4 regions of the Kocuria sp. CNJ-770 genome follow, and region 1 is predicted to be linked to each of the others. Evidence: riboswitches for the same ligand, from Rfam matches in the RefSeq annotation. Region 1 holds a riboswitch; each other region holds the start of a gene.
The links. Region 1 has a riboswitch for S-adenosylmethionine ahead of BJF77_RS13890 (acyl-CoA dehydrogenase family protein). Riboswitches for the same ligand answer to the same signal wherever they lie in the genome.

Region 2: it holds a riboswitch for S-adenosylmethionine, as region 1 does, so the genes downstream of both, BJF77_RS18375 (MetQ/NlpA family ABC transporter substrate-binding protein) here and BJF77_RS13890 (acyl-CoA dehydrogenase family protein) in region 1, are expected to answer to the same signal.
Region 3: it holds a riboswitch for S-adenosylmethionine, as region 1 does, so the genes downstream of both, BJF77_RS13295 (methylenetetrahydrofolate reductase) here and BJF77_RS13890 (acyl-CoA dehydrogenase family protein) in region 1, are expected to answer to the same signal.
Region 4: it holds a riboswitch for S-adenosylmethionine, as region 1 does, so the genes downstream of both, BJF77_RS10685 (cobalamin-independent methionine synthase II family protein) here and BJF77_RS13890 (acyl-CoA dehydrogenase family protein) in region 1, are expected to answer to the same signal.

Annotation. Positions count from the first base shown of each region.
Region 1 covers NZ_MKJW01000115.1:12,332-16,808, forward strand. The annotation lists gene moeB (molybdopterin-synthase adenylyltransferase MoeB) at 1-966, shown strand, start outside; SAM riboswitch class I at 1,129-1,223, shown strand; gene BJF77_RS13890 (acyl-CoA dehydrogenase family protein) at 1,336-2,688, shown strand; gene BJF77_RS13895 (MFS transporter) at 2,692-4,209, shown strand; gene BJF77_RS13900 (LLM class flavin-dependent oxidoreductase) at 4,206-4,477, shown strand, end outside.
Region 2 covers NZ_MKJW01000155.1:68,562-73,038, forward strand. The annotation lists gene BJF77_RS18360 (cation acetate symporter) at 1-261, shown strand, start outside; gene BJF77_RS18365 (GlsB/YeaQ/YmgE family stress response membrane protein) at 484-753, shown strand; gene dxr (1-deoxy-D-xylulose-5-phosphate reductoisomerase) at 867-2,177, shown strand; SAM riboswitch class IV at 2,216-2,332, shown strand; gene BJF77_RS18375 (MetQ/NlpA family ABC transporter substrate-binding protein) at 2,433-3,320, shown strand; gene BJF77_RS18380 (methionine ABC transporter ATP-binding protein) at 3,317-4,396, shown strand; gene BJF77_RS18385 (methionine ABC transporter permease) at 4,453-4,477, shown strand, end outside.
Region 3 covers NZ_MKJW01000111.1:106,952-111,428, forward strand. The annotation lists partial or broken gene metE (5-methyltetrahydropteroyltriglutamate--homocysteine S-methyltransferase) at 1-823, opposite strand, end outside; gene BJF77_RS13295 (methylenetetrahydrofolate reductase) at 930-1,853, opposite strand; SAM riboswitch class I at 1,922-2,024, opposite strand; gene BJF77_RS13300 (glycosyltransferase) at 2,252-3,235, shown strand; partial or broken gene BJF77_RS13305 (ArsR/SmtB family transcription factor) at 3,350-3,697, shown strand; gene BJF77_RS13310 (SRPBCC family protein) at 3,704-4,201, shown strand; gene BJF77_RS13315 (VOC family protein) at 4,204-4,477, shown strand, end outside.
Region 4 covers NZ_MKJW01000099.1:26,746-31,222, reverse strand. The annotation lists gene BJF77_RS10690 (cobalamin-independent methionine synthase II family protein) at 1-428, opposite strand, end outside; gene BJF77_RS10685 (cobalamin-independent methionine synthase II family protein) at 516-1,733, opposite strand; SAM riboswitch class I at 1,746-1,851, opposite strand; gene BJF77_RS10680 (3-hydroxybutyrate dehydrogenase) at 2,024-2,779, shown strand; gene BJF77_RS10675 (IclR family transcriptional regulator) at 2,796-3,575, opposite strand; gene BJF77_RS10670 (CoA transferase subunit A) at 3,719-4,462, shown strand; gene BJF77_RS10665 (CoA transferase subunit B) at 4,459-4,477, shown strand, end outside.

The DNA of each region.
Region 1 (4,477 bases):
GACGACGACGTCGTGGCGGTCTCCAACCTGCAGCGCCAGGTGGTGCACCGCACCGCCGACGTCGGCCGGCCCAAGGCGGAGTCCGCCGCGGAGGCCGTGACCGCCCTCAACCCGCTCGTGCGGGTCCGCACCCATCCCTGCCGGCTCACGGCGGACAACGCCGTGCGGATCCTCGGGCAGTACGACCTCGTCCTCGACGGCGCGGACAACTTCGCGACCCGCTACGTGGTCAGCGACGCCGCCGCCCTGACCGGGATCCCCTGCGTGTGGGGCTCCATCCTGCGCTTCGAGGGGCAGGTCAGCGTCTTCTGGGCCGGCCACGGGCCCACCTACCGGGACCTCTACCCCGAGGCGCCGCCGGACGGGGAGGTGCCCAGCTGCGCCGAGGGCGGGGTCTTCGGCATGCTCCCCGCCACCGTGGGCGCGGTGATGGTCACCGAGGCGGTCAAGCTGATCACCGGCACCGGCGAGCCCCTGCTCGGGCGGGTGCTGCTGCACGACGCCCTGGCGATGACCTGGCGCGAGATGCGCCTGGACCCGGACCCGGACGCCGCCCCGGTCACCGCCGTCGCCGAGCCCGTGGCCGTCCGTCCGCCGGCCGGCGGCGCGGAGCCCGCCGAGACGGTCGCGGCGGGCGAGCTGGCCCGGCTGCTGGAGCGGCGGGCGCGCGGAGAGACGGCCTTCGTGCTGGTCGACGTGCGGGAGGACTGGGAACGGCAGCTCCTGGCGATCCCCGGCGCCGTGGCCGTGCCGCTCCAGGAGCTGCTGGACCGGGGGCCGGACGCCCTGCCGCCGGAGGCGCGCGGCGCGGACCTCGTGCTGCACTGCAAGGCCGGCGCCCGCTCGGCGACCGCCCTGGCCGCGCTGCGCCCGTTCTACGCCGGGCGGGAGGAGCGGATCCGCCACCTCGAGGGCGGGGTGCTCGCCTGGGCGGAGCAGGTGGAGCCGGACCGGCCGCGATACTGAGCGGATGCGCGGCGCTCCCCTTCTCCGGCCGGGCGGGGTCCCGCGGCGGATTCCTACACCACCCGGGAGGACATGACCGTCTGTGACGTCAGCATGACATCCGACGACATGCGGCCGTCATCGGGTGGCTCCGCACCCCGGCGGTCTGGTGCGATGTCATCCGTCCCATTCAGAGCGGCCGAGAGATCTGGCTCGACGACGCCGCAGCAACCCGTCCTTCGCAGGGGTCAGGGTGCTAAGGCCAGAACCGATGGAGATCCCGGATCTGCAGTCGCTCCGTGACGTCGGCCCCCGCGCTGCCGCCACCGGGCCCGCCCCTGGCGTGACCGCACGGCCGGCCCTCCTCGGTGCGACCGAGAGGACCACCGCATGACCCGCACCACGGCCGAGAGGACTCCCACCCGTCCCGGCGCCGGCACGGACCCCGCCGGCACGGACCCTGCCGGCACGGACCCCGCCGGCCTGCCGGTGGACTACGCCGGGCTGAAGGAGCGCTTCGGGCCGCTGTTCACGGAGATCGCCGCCGGCTCCCTGGACCGGGACCTCCGCCGCGCGCTGCCCTACGAGGAGGTGCGCCGGCTGGACCGGGCCGGGTTCGGCGCCCTGCGCGTCCCGGCGGCCCACGGCGGTCCCGGGGTCAGCATCGAGGACTTCACCCGGCTGCTGGTCGACCTGGCCGAGGCCGACTCCAACATCGCCCACCTCTACCGCTCCCACGCCGGCTTCGTGGAGTCCCTGCGCTTCCTGCCCCGGGAGCTCCAGGACGTCTGGTATCCGCGGGTGCTGGCCGGGGCCACCGTGGGCAACGCCTCCACGGAGAAGGGCGGCAACGCGCTCGGCACCCTGAACACCGTGCTGCGCCGCACCGCCGAGGGGTGGGAGATCACCGGCCGGAAGTTCTACGCCACCGGCTCCGTCTTCTGCGACTACACCCGCGTCTCGGCCGCCCTCGACGGCCGGGACGGACGCCGCTTCGCCGTCGTCGCCACGGACGCCCAGGGGGTCACCCTCGAGGACGACTGGGACGGCTTCGGGCAGAAGCTCACCGGCACCGGCACCGCGGTCTTCGACCGCGTGCGCGTCCCGGACGACGCCGTGCTGGACCGCGCCGCCGGCAGCGCGGAGGCCGTCCACGAGGCCGCCTTCTTCCAGCTCGTGCTGCTGGCCGTGCTGGCCGGCGTCGCCCGCGCCGCCCGGCGGGACGCCGTGGAGACCATCGCCGGCCGCCGGCGGACCTTCAACACCGGGCTCGGCCTGCCGTTCCGCGAGGACCCGCTGATCCAGGAGGCCACCGGCCGGATCTCCGCCAAGGCCTTCGCCGCCGAGGCCACCGTGCTGCACGCCGCCCGCGCCCTGGACGCCGGGATCGCCGCCGCCGTCACCACCGGCGCCGACCGGCCGGACTTCACCGGCGCCCTCCCGGCGGCGCTGCACGGGTCCGAGATCGCCGTGGAGCACGCCCAGGTCACCGTGCCGGAGCTGGCCCTCGGCGCGGCCCAGGACCTGTTCCTCACCGTGGGCGCCTCCGCCACGTCCACCGCCAAGGGCCTGGACCGGCACTGGCGCAACGCCCAGACCGTGGCCACCCACAACCCGATCGCCTTCCGCGCCCGCGCCCTCGGCGACTACCTCATCAACGGCACCCTGCCGGAGGGCCTGAACGCCATCGGCGACGCCAGGACCGGTGCCGGGACCGACGCCGACCGAACCCCAGGAGCCTGACGCATGTCCACCCCGCCCCCGACCACGATCCCGGCCCCGACCGCGGCCGCCGCGGGACGCACGAGCGTCGTCCACGGCAAGAAGCGCGTCCTGGCCTCGGCCTTCGCCGGCACCACCATCGAGTGGTACGACTTCTACCTCTACGGCACCGCCGCCGCCCTGGTCTTCAACGTCCAGTTCTTCCCCATGGCCACCGAGCTCGGCGGCATCGTCGCCTCCTTCGCCACCCTCGCCGTCGGGGTGATCGCCCGGCCCCTGGGCGGGATCGTCGCCGGCCACCTGGGCGACCGGATCGGCCGCAAGGCCCTGCTGGTGGCCTCCCTGCTGCTCATGGGCGTGGCCTCCACCCTGATCGGCCTGCTGCCGACCTACGAGGTGATCGGCTGGTGGGCCGTCGTCGGGCTCGTCGTCCTGCGCATCCTCCAGGGCCTGTCCGCCGGGGCCGAGTGGGGCGGCTCCGCGCTGCTGAGCGTGGAGCACTCCCCGGCCCGGCACCGCGGGTTCTTCGGCTCCTTCACCCAGATCGGCTCCTCGGCCGGCATGCTGCTGGCCACCGGGGCGTTCTTCGTCGTGCAGCACGTCATGAGCGCGGAGCAGTTCGCCGCCTACGGCTGGCGCATCCCCTTCCTGCTCTCGGCCCTGCTCGTGGCGGTCGGCCTGTGGATCCGCCTCGGCGTGGCCGACGCCCCGGAGTTCCTGGAGCACCGGGCCTCGGGCAACGTGGCCACCGCCCCCCTGCGGGAGCTGCTGCTCCACCACCGCCGCCCGCTGCTGGTCACGATCGGCCTGCGCCTGGCGCAGAACGCCGTCTACTACCTGGTGACGGTGTACATGCTGACCTATCTGCGGGACGTGCGCGGGGACAGCGCCTCCGGCGTGACCGCGGTGATGATCGCCTCCGCCATCGGCCTGTTCACCACCCCCTTCTGGGGCTGGCTGTCCGACCGGGTGGGCCGCAAGGTCGTCTCGGTGACCGCCTACGCGGCGATCGGCGTCTTCGGCTGGGTGCTGTTCGCCTTCCTCGACGCCGGCCCGCTCGCCCTGCTGCCGCTCGTGGTCGTGCTCGGCATCAACCTCGTCCACGACGCGATCTACGGGCCGCAGGCGGCCTGGTTCGCCGAGCAGTTCCCCGTGCACGTGCGGTACTCCGGGGTGAGCTTCGGCTACCAGGTCGGCACGGTCCTGGGCGGGGGGCTGATGCCGATGATCGCCGCCCTGCTGTTCGCCGCCGGCGGGAACACCCCGTGGCTGATCGCCGGGTACCTCTCCGGACTCTCCGTGCTCTCCGTCGTCGCCGCCCTGGCCGCGAAGGACCCCGCCCGCGAGCAGCGCGGCACCGAGCTCACCGACCTGCACGCCGGCTCCGCCCGAGCCGGCTCGACCGGGGCCGTCCCAGCTTCCGACGGCCCCCTCCGGACCGACTCCCCCAGGACCGGATCCGTCCGGGCCGACGGAGCCGCCGATGCCGGGCCCACCACCGGGACCACCGCCGGGACCACCACCGAGAGGACCACCGTATGAGCCGCCCCCTGCTCCTGAACGCCTTCGACATGATGGTGCCCGTGCACCAGTCACCGGGGCTGTGGCGCCACCCGGAGGCCGGCGTCGCGCGATTCGACACGCTCGAGTACTGGACGTCCCTGGCCCGCACCCTGGAGGAGGGCGGCTTCGCCTCGCTGTTCCTGGCGGACGTCCCCGGCATCTACGACGTCTACGGCGGCGGCACCGAGGCCACCGCCCGCGGGGGAGTGCAGTACCCGCTGCTCGACCCGCTCGTCGCGGTGCCGGC
Region 2 (4,477 bases), on a different contig from region 1:
ATGTACGGCGGCCTGATCCTCTCGGTGGTCCTGATCGTCTTCTCCCCGGTGATGTCCGGGGCCGAGACCTCCATGATCCCCACGGCCGACTTCGCCTGGTTCCCGCTGCAGAACCCGGGCATCGTGTCCATCCCGGCGTCCTTCCTCCTCGGCTTCATCGGTTCCATGACGGAGCGGCGCCTGGAGGACCCGGTCAAGCAGTCCGAGATGGAAGTGCGTTCGCTCACAGGCATCGGTGCGGAGAAGCCCGTCGCGCACTGACGGCGTCCCCGCTCCGACCTGGGAGGACTCCCGGCCCACCCGAAGGTCCGGCTCCGGGCGGGCCGGAGCCGATCCCGTCGACACACCTGGAATTCGCGAACGGGAAAAGACAGAGGGCTGACAGTCCGGTAGGGTGAGCGCAGAAGCCGGCCCAGGGTATTCCTGGGAAACTCGCCGGTTGCTTACAATGAAGGTCCCTCCCGGGACGGATAAGGAGCAATCATGGGAATCATCAGCTGGATCGTCCTCGGTCTCATCGCGGGCGCCCTCGCCAAGCTCATCATGCCGGGCAACCAGGGTGGCGGCATCATCGTCACGATCGTGCTCGGCATCATCGGCGCCCTCCTCGGAGGCTTCCTGGGCTCGCTGATCGGCATCGGCAGCCTCGAGTCCGTGTTCGACATCGGCACGATCATCACCGCCGTCGTGGGAGCGCTCATCGTGCTCTTCATCTACGGTGCGCTCACCGGCCGCAAGGGCCGCACGCACTGATCCGCACCCTCAGCGGAACCCGAGGCCCCGGCCACCGGAAACGGTGACCGGGGCCTCGGTCCGTCCGGACCCGCCGCGGCAGGCCGCCGGTCGGGCTGGGGGATACTGGGGCCATGAGCTCCCCCTCCGCCGCGCCCCGCCCCCAAGCGATCCCCGAGCCGACCTTCGAGCCGACGCCCGAGCCGACGCCCGAGCTGCGCGCGCTGGCCGCCGCCGGCCCCCGACGGATCGTCGTGCTCGGGTCGACCGGGTCGATCGGCACCCAGGCGCTCGACGTCGTGCGCGCGGCGAACCGGCTCGACGGCGGGGCGCCGTTCCGCGTGGTGGCCCTCGCGGCCGGCCGGGGCCGTCTGCCGCTGCTGGCGGAGCAGGCCGTGGAGACCCGCGCCGCCGTGGTGGCGACGAGCGGCAGCGGTGAGGACGCCCAGGAGCTGGCCCGGCGGATCGGCGAGCGCGCCGCGGCCGCCGGCGCCGGGGACTACCGGCCCGAGATCCTGCACGGTCCCGAGGCCGCCACGGCGGCCGCGGCGCACCCCGAGGCCGACCTCGTGCTCAACGGGATCACCGGCTCGATCGGCCTCGCCCCCACCCTGGCGGCACTGCGGGCCGGGCACCGGCTGGCGCTGGCCAACAAGGAGTCGCTGATCGCCGGAGGAGCGCTGGTGAAGGAGGCGGCGGCGGCCTCGGGCCGCCCGGACGCGCTGATCCCGGTGGACTCCGAGCACTCCGCCCTGGCGCAGGCGCTGCGCGGCGGCAGCGCCGCCGAGGTGGACCGGCTCGTCCTGACGGCCTCGGGCGGGCCGTTCCGCGGCCGCACCCGGGCGGAGCTGGAGGCGGTCACCCCGCGCGAGGCGCTGCGCCACCCCACCTGGGACATGGGCGTGATGGTCACCACCAACTCGGCCTCCATGGTGAACAAGGCCCTGGAGGTGCTCGAGGCCCACCTGCTCTTCGACGTTCCCCTCGAGCGCATCGACGTGGTCGTCCACCCCCAGTCGGTGGTGCACTCCATGGTCCAGTTCGTGGACGGGTCGACGCTGGCGCAGGCCTCGCCGCCGGACATGCGCCTGCCCATCGCCCTCGGTCTCGCCTGGCCGCACCGGGTGCCCGGCGCCGCCGCCGCGTGCGACTGGACCCGCGCCACCGAGTGGACCTTCGAGCCGCTGGACCGGGACGCGTTCCCCGCCGTCGAGCTCATCAAGGCCGCGGGGGAGCGCGGGGGCACCCACCCGGCGGTGTTCAACGCCGCCAACGAGGAGGCGGTGCACGCCTTCCACGACGGGCGGATCCGGTTCCCGGCGATCGTGGACACGGTGGAGACGGTGCTGGGCGAGCACCAGGACGGCGGCGTCCTGGACCTCGGCGCCGTCCTGGAGGCCGAGCGCTGGGCCCGGCGGCGGGCGCAGGAGGTCCTCGCCCGCTGACCGGGCCGGACCCGGCGCACGTGCTAGTCTGTCGGGCGGATGACGAGTCCCAGCGCGCAGCCCTGGCTTGCTGGGCGGCAACCCTCTCCCGTAGTGGGGTGCCCCAGGTGAACCATCCGGCACCGGCCATCGTGGGCCGGCGGCAAGTACGGTTCGACCGCGGACGCGCCCTCCGGCGTGCCCTCGACCGTGGCCGTCGGTCCTGGTGGGACTGGTGGAGACTCCCGACCTCCTGGACCCACGGAAAGGCACGACATGCGATCGCAGCGCCTCACCTTCCTCGCCCTGGCCACCACCCTCGGCCTCACCCTCACCGCCTGCGGCGGCTCCGACCAGGCCGGCGAGGGCGCCCTGGCCGACGGCAAGGTGAGCATCGGCGTCGTCGGCTCGCACCCGACGCACGACGCTCTCAAGCGGCTGGCCGAGGAACAGGGCATCACCGTCGAGTACGTCGACTTCTCGGACTACAACCAGCCCAACCCGGCCACCGAGTCCGGCGACGTGGACATGACCTGGTTCCAGCACGTTCCCTTCCTCGCCGACTACAACAACTCCGCCGGGGGCTCCATCACCCCGATCGGCTCGACGTCGATCTACCCGCTGGGCCTGTACTCCAACGAGTACGACTCCGTGGACCAGTTCCAGAAGGGCGACGAGATCGCCGTCCCGAACGACGCCGTGAACCTGTCCCGGGCCCTGCTCGTGCTCGAGTCGGCCGGTCTCGTGGAGCTGAAGGGCGACACCCTCATCCCGACCGAGCTCGACGTCGACACCGAGGCCTCCACGGTGCGGGTCACCCCCGTGTCGGCCGAGCAGACGGTGCTCTCCATGGACTCGGTGGCAGGTTCGGTGATCAACAACGACTTCCTCGCCCGCGCGGACATCGACCCGAAGTCCGCCCTGGCCCAGGACGACCCCGAGGCGGAGGGCTCCCGCGCCTACGTCAACCTCTTCACCACCACCGAGGAGCTGGCCGACGACGAGACCCTCCGGCAGGTGGCGGACCTCTACCACGAGCAGTCCGTCATCGACGCCGAGATGGAGGAGACCAAGGACACGGCCGTGCCGCTGCAGCTGGAGCCGGAGGAGCTGCAGGAGCTGACCGCGCGCTACCAGCAGGAGCTGAAGGACCAGGGGCAGTGAGCGCTGCGGTCCCCTCCGGGCCGTCCGCACGCGGGCGCCCGGACGAGGTGCTCGTCTCCTTCCGCAACGTCTCGAAGTCCTTCCGCACCGGCTCCGGCCGGGCCGCGCGCGAGGTGCTGGCCGTCGACGACGTCAGCCTCGACGTCCACCGCGGCGAGATCTTCGGCGTGATCGGCTACTCCGGGGCGGGCAAATCCACCCTGGTACGGCTGATCAACGGGCTCGAGCCCGTCTCCTCGGGGTCCCTGACCGTGGAGGGCTTCGAGGTCGCCGGGCGCAAGGAGACCGAGCTCGCGCCCGTCCGGCAGGAGATCGGGATGATCTTCCAGCAGTTCAACCTGTTCACGTCCCGGACCGTGGCCGGCAACGTCGAGTACCCGCTCAAGCGGGCCGGCTGGCCGAAGGAGAAGCGGCGGGCCCGGGTCGCCGAGCTGCTGGAGTTCGTGGGCCTGTCCGCGCGCGCCGGGAACTACCCGGAGCAGCTCTCCGGCGGGCAGAAGCAGCGCGTGGGCATCGCCCGTGCCCTGGCGACCAGCCCCAAGCTGCTCCTGGCCGACGAGTCGACCAGCGCCCTCGACCCGGAGACCACCCAGGAGGTGCTGCAGGTGCTGCAGCGGGTCAACCGGGAGCTGGGCATCACGATCGTGATCATCACCCACGAGATGGACGTGGTCCGGGCGATCGCCGACCGCGTCGCCGTGATGCAGGACGGCAAGGTCGTGGAGCACGGCTCGACGGTGGACATCTTCGCCCGGCCCCGCACCGAGACCGCACGCCGCTTCGTCTCCTCCGTCCTGCACTCGGTGCCGGACGAGCGCGAGGTCGAGCGGCTGCGCCGGGCGCACCGCGGGCGCCTGGTGATCGTGGACGTCGGCGACGGCGTGGACATCGGCGGTGTGCTCTCCGACGGCGCCGCCCGCGGGGTCCGCTTCACCATCGCCTACGGCGGGATCAGCGTGCTCCAGGAGCAGTCCTTCGGGTCCCTGACCTTCGAGCTGACCGGCGAGGACGCGGCCGTGCAGGCCGTGGTCGACGAGCTGTCCCGCATCACGAGCCTGAGAGAGGTGGCCGCGTGAACGACTGGTCCGTCCTGGGTCCCGAGCTGCTCTCCGCGCTCGGGGAGACCCTCTACATGGTGTCCGTCACCCTCGCGCTCG
Region 3 (4,477 bases), on a different contig from region 1:
GGGCCAGCGGGCGCAGCAGGGCGCCCGGCGAGCCGTAGGAGGTGGTGACGAGCAGCCGGGGCCGCCCGGGCGCGGCCGTGAGCGCCGCGTAGGCCTCCTGCAGGGCCGCGGCGAGCCGCGCGGCGGGCACGTCCTGGTCGGCCACGAGCGCCGGTTCCTCCAGCTGCACCCACGGGGCGCCGGCCGCGGCGAGCTCGTCGAGCAGCCGGGCGTACACCGGGAGCAGGTCGGCGAGCCGCTGCAGGGGGTCGAAACCCGCGGGGGCGTCGTCGTCGGCCTTGGCCAGGAGCAGGTAGGAGACGGGGCCCACGAGGACCGGGCGGACGGTGAAGCCGTGCTCGGCGGCGCGGCGGACGTCGGCCACGAGCCGGCCGGCGGAGGCGGTGAAGGGCGTCCCGGGGCCGATCTCGGGGACCAGGTAGTGGTAGTTGGTGTCGAACCACTTGGTCAGCTCCAGCGGTGCCCGCCCGGCGTCGCCGCGGGCCAGCACGAAGCCGGCGTCCAGGTCCAGGCGCCCGTCCGCCCCGGCCAGGTCCGCGAAGCGGGACGGGACCGCCCCGAGGGCCACGGTGGTGTCGAGGACCTGGTCGTAGAGGGGGAAGGCCGCGGGCAGGGACGCGTCCTGCGCGCCCAGGCCCAGCTCCACCAGCCGGCGGTAGGTGGCCAGCTGCAGCTCGCCCGCGGCGGTCTCGAGCTCCTCGCGGGTCGAGCGCCCGGCCCAGTAGGCCTCGAGGGCCTGCTTCAGCTCGCGGCGCCGGCCGATCCGGGGGTAGCCGGTGATGGTGGCGGCGGGGAAGGGGACGGCAGAGGTGGTCGTGCTCATGGGTGTGCTCCTCGGCAGGTCTGGGAAGAGATTCGGGAAGAGGTGCGGGCAGAGATCGGGGAAGAGGTGCGGGACGGCGGCCGGGCCGGGCGGCGTCCCTCGCCGCTCAGGCGGGCAGCAGGTCCGGCAGGGCCGCCGGCTGGTGGGGCACGCGCGGCAGGTCCACGCGCTCCAGCAGGTCCAGGGCGGCCCGGTGCCCGTTGAAGGTGTAGAGGTGCAGCCCGGGCGCCCCGGCGTCGAGGGCCGCGCGGGCGAGGCGGGTCGCGAAGGCCACGCCCGCCCGGTGCCGCTCGGCGGGGCCGGCGGCCCCCTCCAGGGCCGCGGCCAGGCCCGGGTGGGGCCGGAGCCCGGCGAGCCGGCAGAGCGTGGCCAGCCGCCGCGGCTCCGTGACCGGCATGATGCCCGGCACGATCGGGATCGTCACCCCGGCGGCCCGGGCGGAGGCCACGAGGCGCTCGTAGCGCTGCGGGCGGAAGTAGACCTGCGTGATCGCGAAGTCGGCCCCGGCGCGCTGCTTGGCCAGCAGCACCTCGATGTCGTGGCGGAAGGACGGCGACTCGGGGTGCCGGGTCGGGTAGGCGGCCACGCCCACGGCGAGCCGTCCGCCGGCGAGGGACGCGGTGCGGCGCTGCTCGACCTCGCGCACCAGCTCCACCAGGTCCCCGGCGTGGGCCAGCTCGCCGGGCTCGGCGCCCGGCTCCAGGTCACCGCGCAGGGCCAGGACGCCCCGGACCCCGCGGTGGAGCAGGGAGGCGACGGTCTCCTCCAGCTCGGCCCGCGTGCTGCCCACGCACGTGAGGTGCGCCACGGGCCGCAGGCCGGTGCGGGCCAGGAGGTGGTCCAGCAGCGCCAGCGACCCGGCCCGCCGCGGGGCATCCCCGCTGTACGTCACGGCGACGTGGTCGGGGCGGGTGGGCTCGAGCTCCTCGATGGTCCGCAGCAGCGTCTCGGCGCTCGCCGCGCAGCGCGGTGGATAGAGCTCGTAGGACAGCGACGGCGGTGGTGCCGTCCGGTCGGGTGGTCGTCTCACAGAACCTCCTGGGGTCACCCCGAGGGAGGGCGCCGGCCGTCCCGGGGCGGACCCGGGAGGCTGCGGCAGCTCCATCGGTCCTGGCGGGAGCACCGTTCCGCGGCCCCGTGGGGCTGCGGATGGTTGCTGCGGCGTCGACGAGCCAGGTCTCTCGGCCGCTCTGGATAGATGCAGGACCCATTCCAGCGGGTGCCCCGGGCGGGTGCCAAGTCCGGCGGCGCAGAAGACCCCGGTGCGCCGACTGTGACGGCGGGCGCGTCACGCGGCGCAACATCGCCACCGGGCGGCGCGGGACCCGCGCGGCCGGCGCGGCACCGCCGCCGCGCACCGGTTCGCAGGGCGCCCGCTCGCGGTGATAATGAACGTGCCCGCCGCGACGATCCCAGGAATGAGAACCCATGCCCAGTTCGCCCCGCATCGTGGCGGTCGTCCCGTGCCACAACGAGGAGGCCGCGATCGCGAAGGTCGTCACCGACCTGCACGCCACGGTCCCCGGCATCGAGGTCCACGTCTACGACAACTGCTCGACCGACGGCACCGCCGAGGCCGCGCGGCGGGCCGGTGCGCACGTGCGGCGCGAGGAGGAGAAGGGGAAGGGCAACGTGGTGCGGCGGGCCTTCGCGGACCTCGACGCCGACGTCTACCTGCTCATCGACGGCGACGACACCTACGACGTGGCCGACGCGCCCCGGATGATCGCGACCCTGCTGGGGGGCCCCTACGACCACGTGCTCGGGGTGCGCCGCCAGGTCAGCGGCACGGCCTACCGGGCCGGCCACGAGTCCGGCAACCGGTTCTTCAACACCCTCGTCTCCTTCGCCTTCCGCCGGCAGGTCACCGACATGCTCAGCGGCTACCGGGTCTTCTCGCGGCGCTTCGTGAAGTCCTTCCCGGCGCTGTCCCGGGAGTTCGAGATCGAGACCGAGCTGACCGTGCACGCCGTCAACGCCCGCGTGCCGCAGACCGAGGTGGAGGTGGGCTTCCGGGACCGGGCCGAGGGCAGCGAGAGCAAGCTGCGGACCTACCACGACGGTTTCCGGATCCTGGGCATCTTCGCCCAGCTGCTCTTCCAGGAACGCCCCTTCCTGGTCACCGGCGCCGCCTCGTGCGCCCTGTTCCTGCTCGGCCTGGTCCTGGGCCTGCCCGTGGTGGTGGAGTTCGCGGGCACCGGGCTGGTGCCCCGCTTCCCAACGGCGTTCCTGGCCGCGTCCCTCATGGTGCTGGCCGGGGTGTTCCTGCTGATGGGCGTCCTGCTGCACGGGCAGGCGAGGATCCGCCGGGAGACCTCCCGGCTGTTCTACCTGCGCCAGCCGGCCCCGCCGTGGAGCGGTGCGGCCGACGCCGGCCGTCCTGCCCCGGCCGCCGTGGAGGAGCGCCCCTGACCTGCAGCGGCGGGGACGGACGTCACGATCCGATCTCGGAACTGGTCGCCCGGACCCACCGGACGTAGCCTTTAACAACCAACAGGTTGATCAAGGAAAACGTTGACAAACACCGTGGATGACGACGACCTGCTCGACCGGGCCTTCCTGGCCCTCGCCGACCCGGTCCGGCGGCGGATCGTCGCCCGGCTCAGCCGGGGCCCGGCCACGGTCACCGAACTGGCGGAACCCTTCGCGATCTCCACGCAGGCGGTCTCGAAGCACATCCAGGTCCTCGAGCAGGCGCAGCTCGTCACGCGCACCCGTGACGCCCAGCGGCGGCCCGTCCACCTGGACCCCGCACGGCTGGAGGCGCTCACCGCCTGGATCGACCGGTACCGGCTGGTCCGGGAGGAGCAGTTCCGCCGCCTCGACGCCGTGCTCGACACCCGCGCCGCACCCCGCGGCGCGCACCGGGAGGAGCCCACCATGGGACACGCCCTGCACCTGACCGTCCCCGACGACGTGCCGTACATCGACTTCGAGCGGGACTTCGACTTCCCCGTGGCGGAGGTCTACCGCGCCCACGCCGACCCCGAGCTGTTCCGGCAGTGGATCGGCCCGCGCGGGCTGCGGACCCGGATCGACGGCTTCGAGTTCCGCGCCGGCGGCGCCTACCGCTTCGTCCAGCGCGGCGAGGACGGCGCCGAGGAGCACGCCTTCCGCGGCGTGTTCCACACGGTGCGCGAGAACGAACTGGTCGTCCAGACCTTCGAGTACGAGGGCTGGCCCGACGCGGTCGACCTCGAGTACCTGCGCTTCGAGGACCTGGGCGGCGGCCGGTGCCGGCTGCGCGGGCACACCGTCCACGCCTCGCAGGAGGCCCGCGACGGGATGGTCGGCTCCGGCATGGAGAAGGGCATGGCCGAGGGCTACGAGCGGCTCGAGGAGCTGCTGGCCGGGCTGCTCGGCGGACAGGGAGGCTGAGCGTGGACTGGACCCTCGAGGTGGTGCTGGTGCCGGTGCGCGACGTCGACCGGGCCGTGGAGTTCTACCGGGACCAGGTCGGCTTCCGCCTCGACCACCACACCACCACCGAGCAGATGGACATCGCCCAGCTGACCCCGCCCGGGTCCGGCTGCTCCATCGTGGTGGGCAACCTCCCCGCCCACCGGGAGATGGCCCCCGGATCCCTGCGCGGGCTCCAGCTGGTGGTCCCGGACGCCGGGCGGCCCGGGAGGAGCTGCTGTCCCGGGGCGTGGA
Region 4 (4,477 bases), on a different contig from region 1:
GAGCGCCCGGTGAGGATGCCCGACGCCGGGTCCTCGTACGCCTCCCGGAACCGCTCCCGGTCCCGGCGGTCCGGGAAGCTGGTGAGCACCACGTGTCCGGGCGAGGATCGGCGGCGCTCCGTGGACGCCCACCGGTCCTCGTCCGTGGGCGTCAGCCCTCCGAGGCGCGAGAAGGAGTAGTTCCACCAGGCCCCGTAGTCGACGGCGCTGGACATCGTGTGCCCGTACTCGCCGTCGTTGACGACGTCCACGCCGGTCTCCCGCTGGCGCCGCACGACGTCCTCGACGCCCGTGGCGAGCTCGTCCGTGAGCTGCTCGAACGTGATCGCCCCCTGGGCGTGCTGCCGGTTGGCCTCCAGGAGGCGGGGGGTCCGGGGCAGGGAGCCCACATGGGTGGTCTGCACGCGGTCGGTGTTCTGCAGGGTCATGGAGGTGCTCCTCGGAGTGGGGCGGCGGGCGCGGGCAGCGGAAAAGGGTGGCGGGGAAGAGCGGCGAGGGCGGGGGCGGGCGGGCGCTCAGGCCCAGAGCCGGCGCGAGGCGATCTCGGCGCCGCGGGCGAGCGTCTCGAGCTTCGCCCACGCGATCTGCGGGTGCACGCGCCCGCCCAGGCCGCAGTCGGTCGAGGCGATGACGTTCTCGCGCCCCACGAGCCTCGCATAGCGCTCGATCCGGTCGGCGACGAGCTCGGGGTGCTCCACGACGTTGGTGGCGTGCGAGACCACGCCGGGCAGGATCAGTTTGCCCTCGGGCAGTGCGTGGTCCTCCCAGACCTTCCACTCGTGCTCGTGCCGGGCGTTGGCGCCCTCGAAGGAGTAGGCGCCCGCGTCGATCGACAGCAGCAGGTCCACCAGGTGCCTGAACTCGAGGTCCGTGGTGTGCGGGCCGTGCCAGGAGCCCCAGCACAGGTGGAAGCGGATCCGGTCCTGCGGCAGCCCGCGCAGGGCGTGGTTGAGGGCCTCCACCCGGACCTGGACGAAGCGCCGGTAGTCCTCGACGGCCGGCTCCGGGTTGATCTGGTCCCAGGACTCGGCGATGGAGGGGTCGTCGATCTGCAGCACCAGGCCGGCGTCGAGGATCGCGGTGTACTCCTCGCGCAGCACGTCCGCCCACGCGTAGAGGAACTCCTCCTCGCTGCCGTAGTGGTGGTTGCCGATCCGCGCGGCGGAGCCGGGGGAGAGGGCGGCGACGAAGCCCTCGGCCGCCCCCGTCTCCCGCAGCGCGGCGGTGAGGCCTGCGACGTCGGAGGCCACCGCGGCGTGGCCGGTGTAGGAGAGCGGGCCGGTCGCCGCCGGGAACACGGGCGGCGGCAGGTCCGGGTCGGCCAGGTGGATGCCGGAGGAGGGGTCCGTGTACGCGTCGTGGAAGGCGGTGAGGTCCCGCCGGTCCAGGAAGCTCGTGAGCACCACGCTGCCGGGGGCGGAGCGCTTCGGGACGTGGATGTCGTTGTCGTCGACGATCGCGAGCCCGCCCGTGCGGTCGAAGGAGTAGGTCCACCACGCCCCGTAGTCCACCGAGCGGGTCATCGCGTGGCCGTACTCGCCGTCGTTGACCACGTCGATGCCGGCCTCGCGCTGGCGGCGCACGACGTCCACGACGGCGTCCCGCAGCAGGCGGTCGAACTCCTCGGTGCCGGCCGCGCCCGGGAGGCGGGCCTCGTTGGCCTGCAGCAGCTCCGGGGTCCGGGGGAGGGACCCGGCGTGGGACGTGAGGATGCGGTCGGCACTGTGCAGCATGGGGCGCTGTCCTTTCCATCGGTCCTGGCGGTAGCACCGGGGCGTAGGGCGCGGGGGCCGTCCGTGCGGGTTGCTGCGGCGTCGTCGAGCCAGGTCTCTCGGCCGCTCTGGATGGTGACGACCCCATCCAATCCCACGGCCCGGACGTTGCGCCATTCGGGAGCCGCGTGACGGGCATGACGCCGCATGACGCGCGGGTCCCTGCTCGCCGTCGTGCTCCGGATCACATACCGTGACGGTGACCGGTGCCCCGGACCCTGTGGGCGCGGCGGACGGAAGGAAGGTTCCCCATGTTCCAGGACCACGGCCTCGAGGGCCGCACCGCGCTGGTGACCGGTGGAGCGAGCGGCATCGGGCTGGCCGCGGCCCGGGCCCTGGCGGGCGCCGGGGCGCACGTGGTGGTCGCCGACGTCGACGAGGCCGGTGCGCAGCGGGTCGCGGACGAGCTCGACGGGCGGGCGTGGGGCGTCGACCTGCTCGACACCGCGGCGCTGGCCGGGCTGAGCCTGGAGGTGGACGTGCTGGTGAACAACGCCGGCATCCAGAAGGTCGCCCCGATCCAGGACTTCGACCCCGCCGACTTCCACCGGATCCTCGTGCTCATGCTCGAGAGCCCGTTCCTGCTGGTGCGCGCGGCCCTGCCGCACATGTACGAGCGGGGCTGGGGGCGGGTCGTGAACATCTCCTCCGTGCACGGGCTGCGGGCCTCCCCCTACAAGAGCGCCTACGTCGCGGCCAAGCACGGCCTCGAGGGGCTGTCCAAGACCGTGGCCCTGGAGGGGGCGGCGCACGGGGTGACCAGCAACTGCGTCAACCCCGGCTACGTGCGCACCCCGCTGGTGGAGAAGCAGGTCGCGGACCAGGCCAGGGTGCACGGGATCCCCGAGGCCGAGGTCGTGGAGCGGATCATGCTCGGCGAGACACCGGTGAAGAAGCTCGTGGAGCCCGAGGACGTCGGCAGCCTCGTGGCGTGGCTGGCCGGACCGCACGCCGCCATGGTCACCGGCGCGTCCTACACGATGGACGGCGGCTGGACGGCGCGCTGAGCGGGCCGGGAGCCGCTCAGCGGTGGCCCAGCTCCCGGGAGAGCCGGTGGGCCTCCGTGAGCAGCGCCCGCCCCAGGAGCCCGCGGCGCTCCCCGGCGAAGCGGGGCTCGATCCCGGTGAGGCTCAGGGCGTAGACGGGGGCGCCGGTCGTGTCGAAGACCGCCGCGGCCATGCCCCAGCTGCCCTCCACGATCAGTCCCGGGTTCACCGCGAAACCCTCCCGCCGCACGTCCTCCAGCAGCTCGCGGATCCGCTCGGGGGTGTGCAGCGGGCCCCACTCGGCGCGGGCGGCGGACGTGGCGGCGAGGATCCGCTCCACCTCCGCGTCCGGCAGGTGGGCCAGGACCGCCAGGCCCGCCGAGGCCACGCCCAGCGGCAGCCGCAGGCCCTCGTACAGCACGTGGGAGCGGATCGGAAAGGCCCCCTCGACCCGGGCCAGGCACACGGTCTCGGGTCCGCGGCGGGCCGAGAGGAACGCGCTCTCCCCCGTGGCCTCGGCGAGCCGGCGCAGCGACGGTCCGGCCAGCTCCCGGATCGGGTAGCGGTGGGCCGCGACCGCGCCCAGCACGTAGAGCTCCGGGCCGAGCTGCCACGCCGTGCTGCCGGCCGGGCGGTCCACGAGCCCCTCCTCGGCCAGGCCCGTCAGGAGGCGGTGCACGGTGGGGCGCGTCAGCCCGGTCGCCGCCGCCAGCTCCGCCACGGTGCTGCCCTGCTCCCGCCCCGCGACGGCGCGCAGCAGCTGTGCGACGCGGTGGACCACCTGGGTGCCCGCGCCGGCCCCGACCTTTCCCGTCATGAACTCCACTATATGGACATTGCGGGACCTGATGGCCGGATGCTGAGGAAAGCCCGCGGGATCCCGGCGCACCGGTTGACCGGTATGTGGGGTGTTCCTAGATTGAGTCCTGGGTCACAGATCACCGACAGGAAGGGACAAGGGTGTCCAAGGTCATCGACAACGCCGCCGGGCTGCTGGCGGAGCAGCTGCGGGACGGCATGACGCTCGCCGTCGGCGGGTTCGGGCTCAGCGGGATCCCGCGGGACCTCATCGAGGCGGTCCGCGACTCCGGGGTCACCGGTCTCACGGTGGTCTCCAACAACATGGGCGTGGACGGCAAGGGCCTCGGGGTGCTGCTGGAGAACCACCAGGTGACGAAGGTGCTCGCCTCCTACGTGGGCGAGAACAAGCTCTTCGCCCAGCAGTACCTGGACGGCGAGCTCGAGGTCGAGTTCAATCCGCAGGGCACGCTCGCCGAGCGGCTCCGGGCCGGCGGCGCGGGCATCCCGGCCTTCTACACGAGGACCGGGGTCGGCACCCTCGTGGCCGAGGGCAAGCCGCACGCCGAGTTCGACGGCGAGACCTACGTGCAGGAGCGCGGCATCGTCGCGGACATCGCCCTGGTGCACGCCCACACCGGTGACACCGACGGCAACCTCGTCTACCGCTACACCGCGCGCAACTTCAACCCGATCGTCGCCACCGCGGGGAAGCTCACCGTCGCCGAGGTCGAGCACCTCGTGCCGGTCGGCGAGATCCACCCGGACCACGTCGTGACCCCCGGCGTCTACGTCCAGCACGTCGTGCAGTACAGCGGTGCGCCCAAGGACATCGAGCAGCGCACCGTCCGCCCCCGCCCCGCCACGGCCGGGCAGCCCTCCCCGCAGAACGGAGACCAGGCATGAGCTGGACCCGCGACG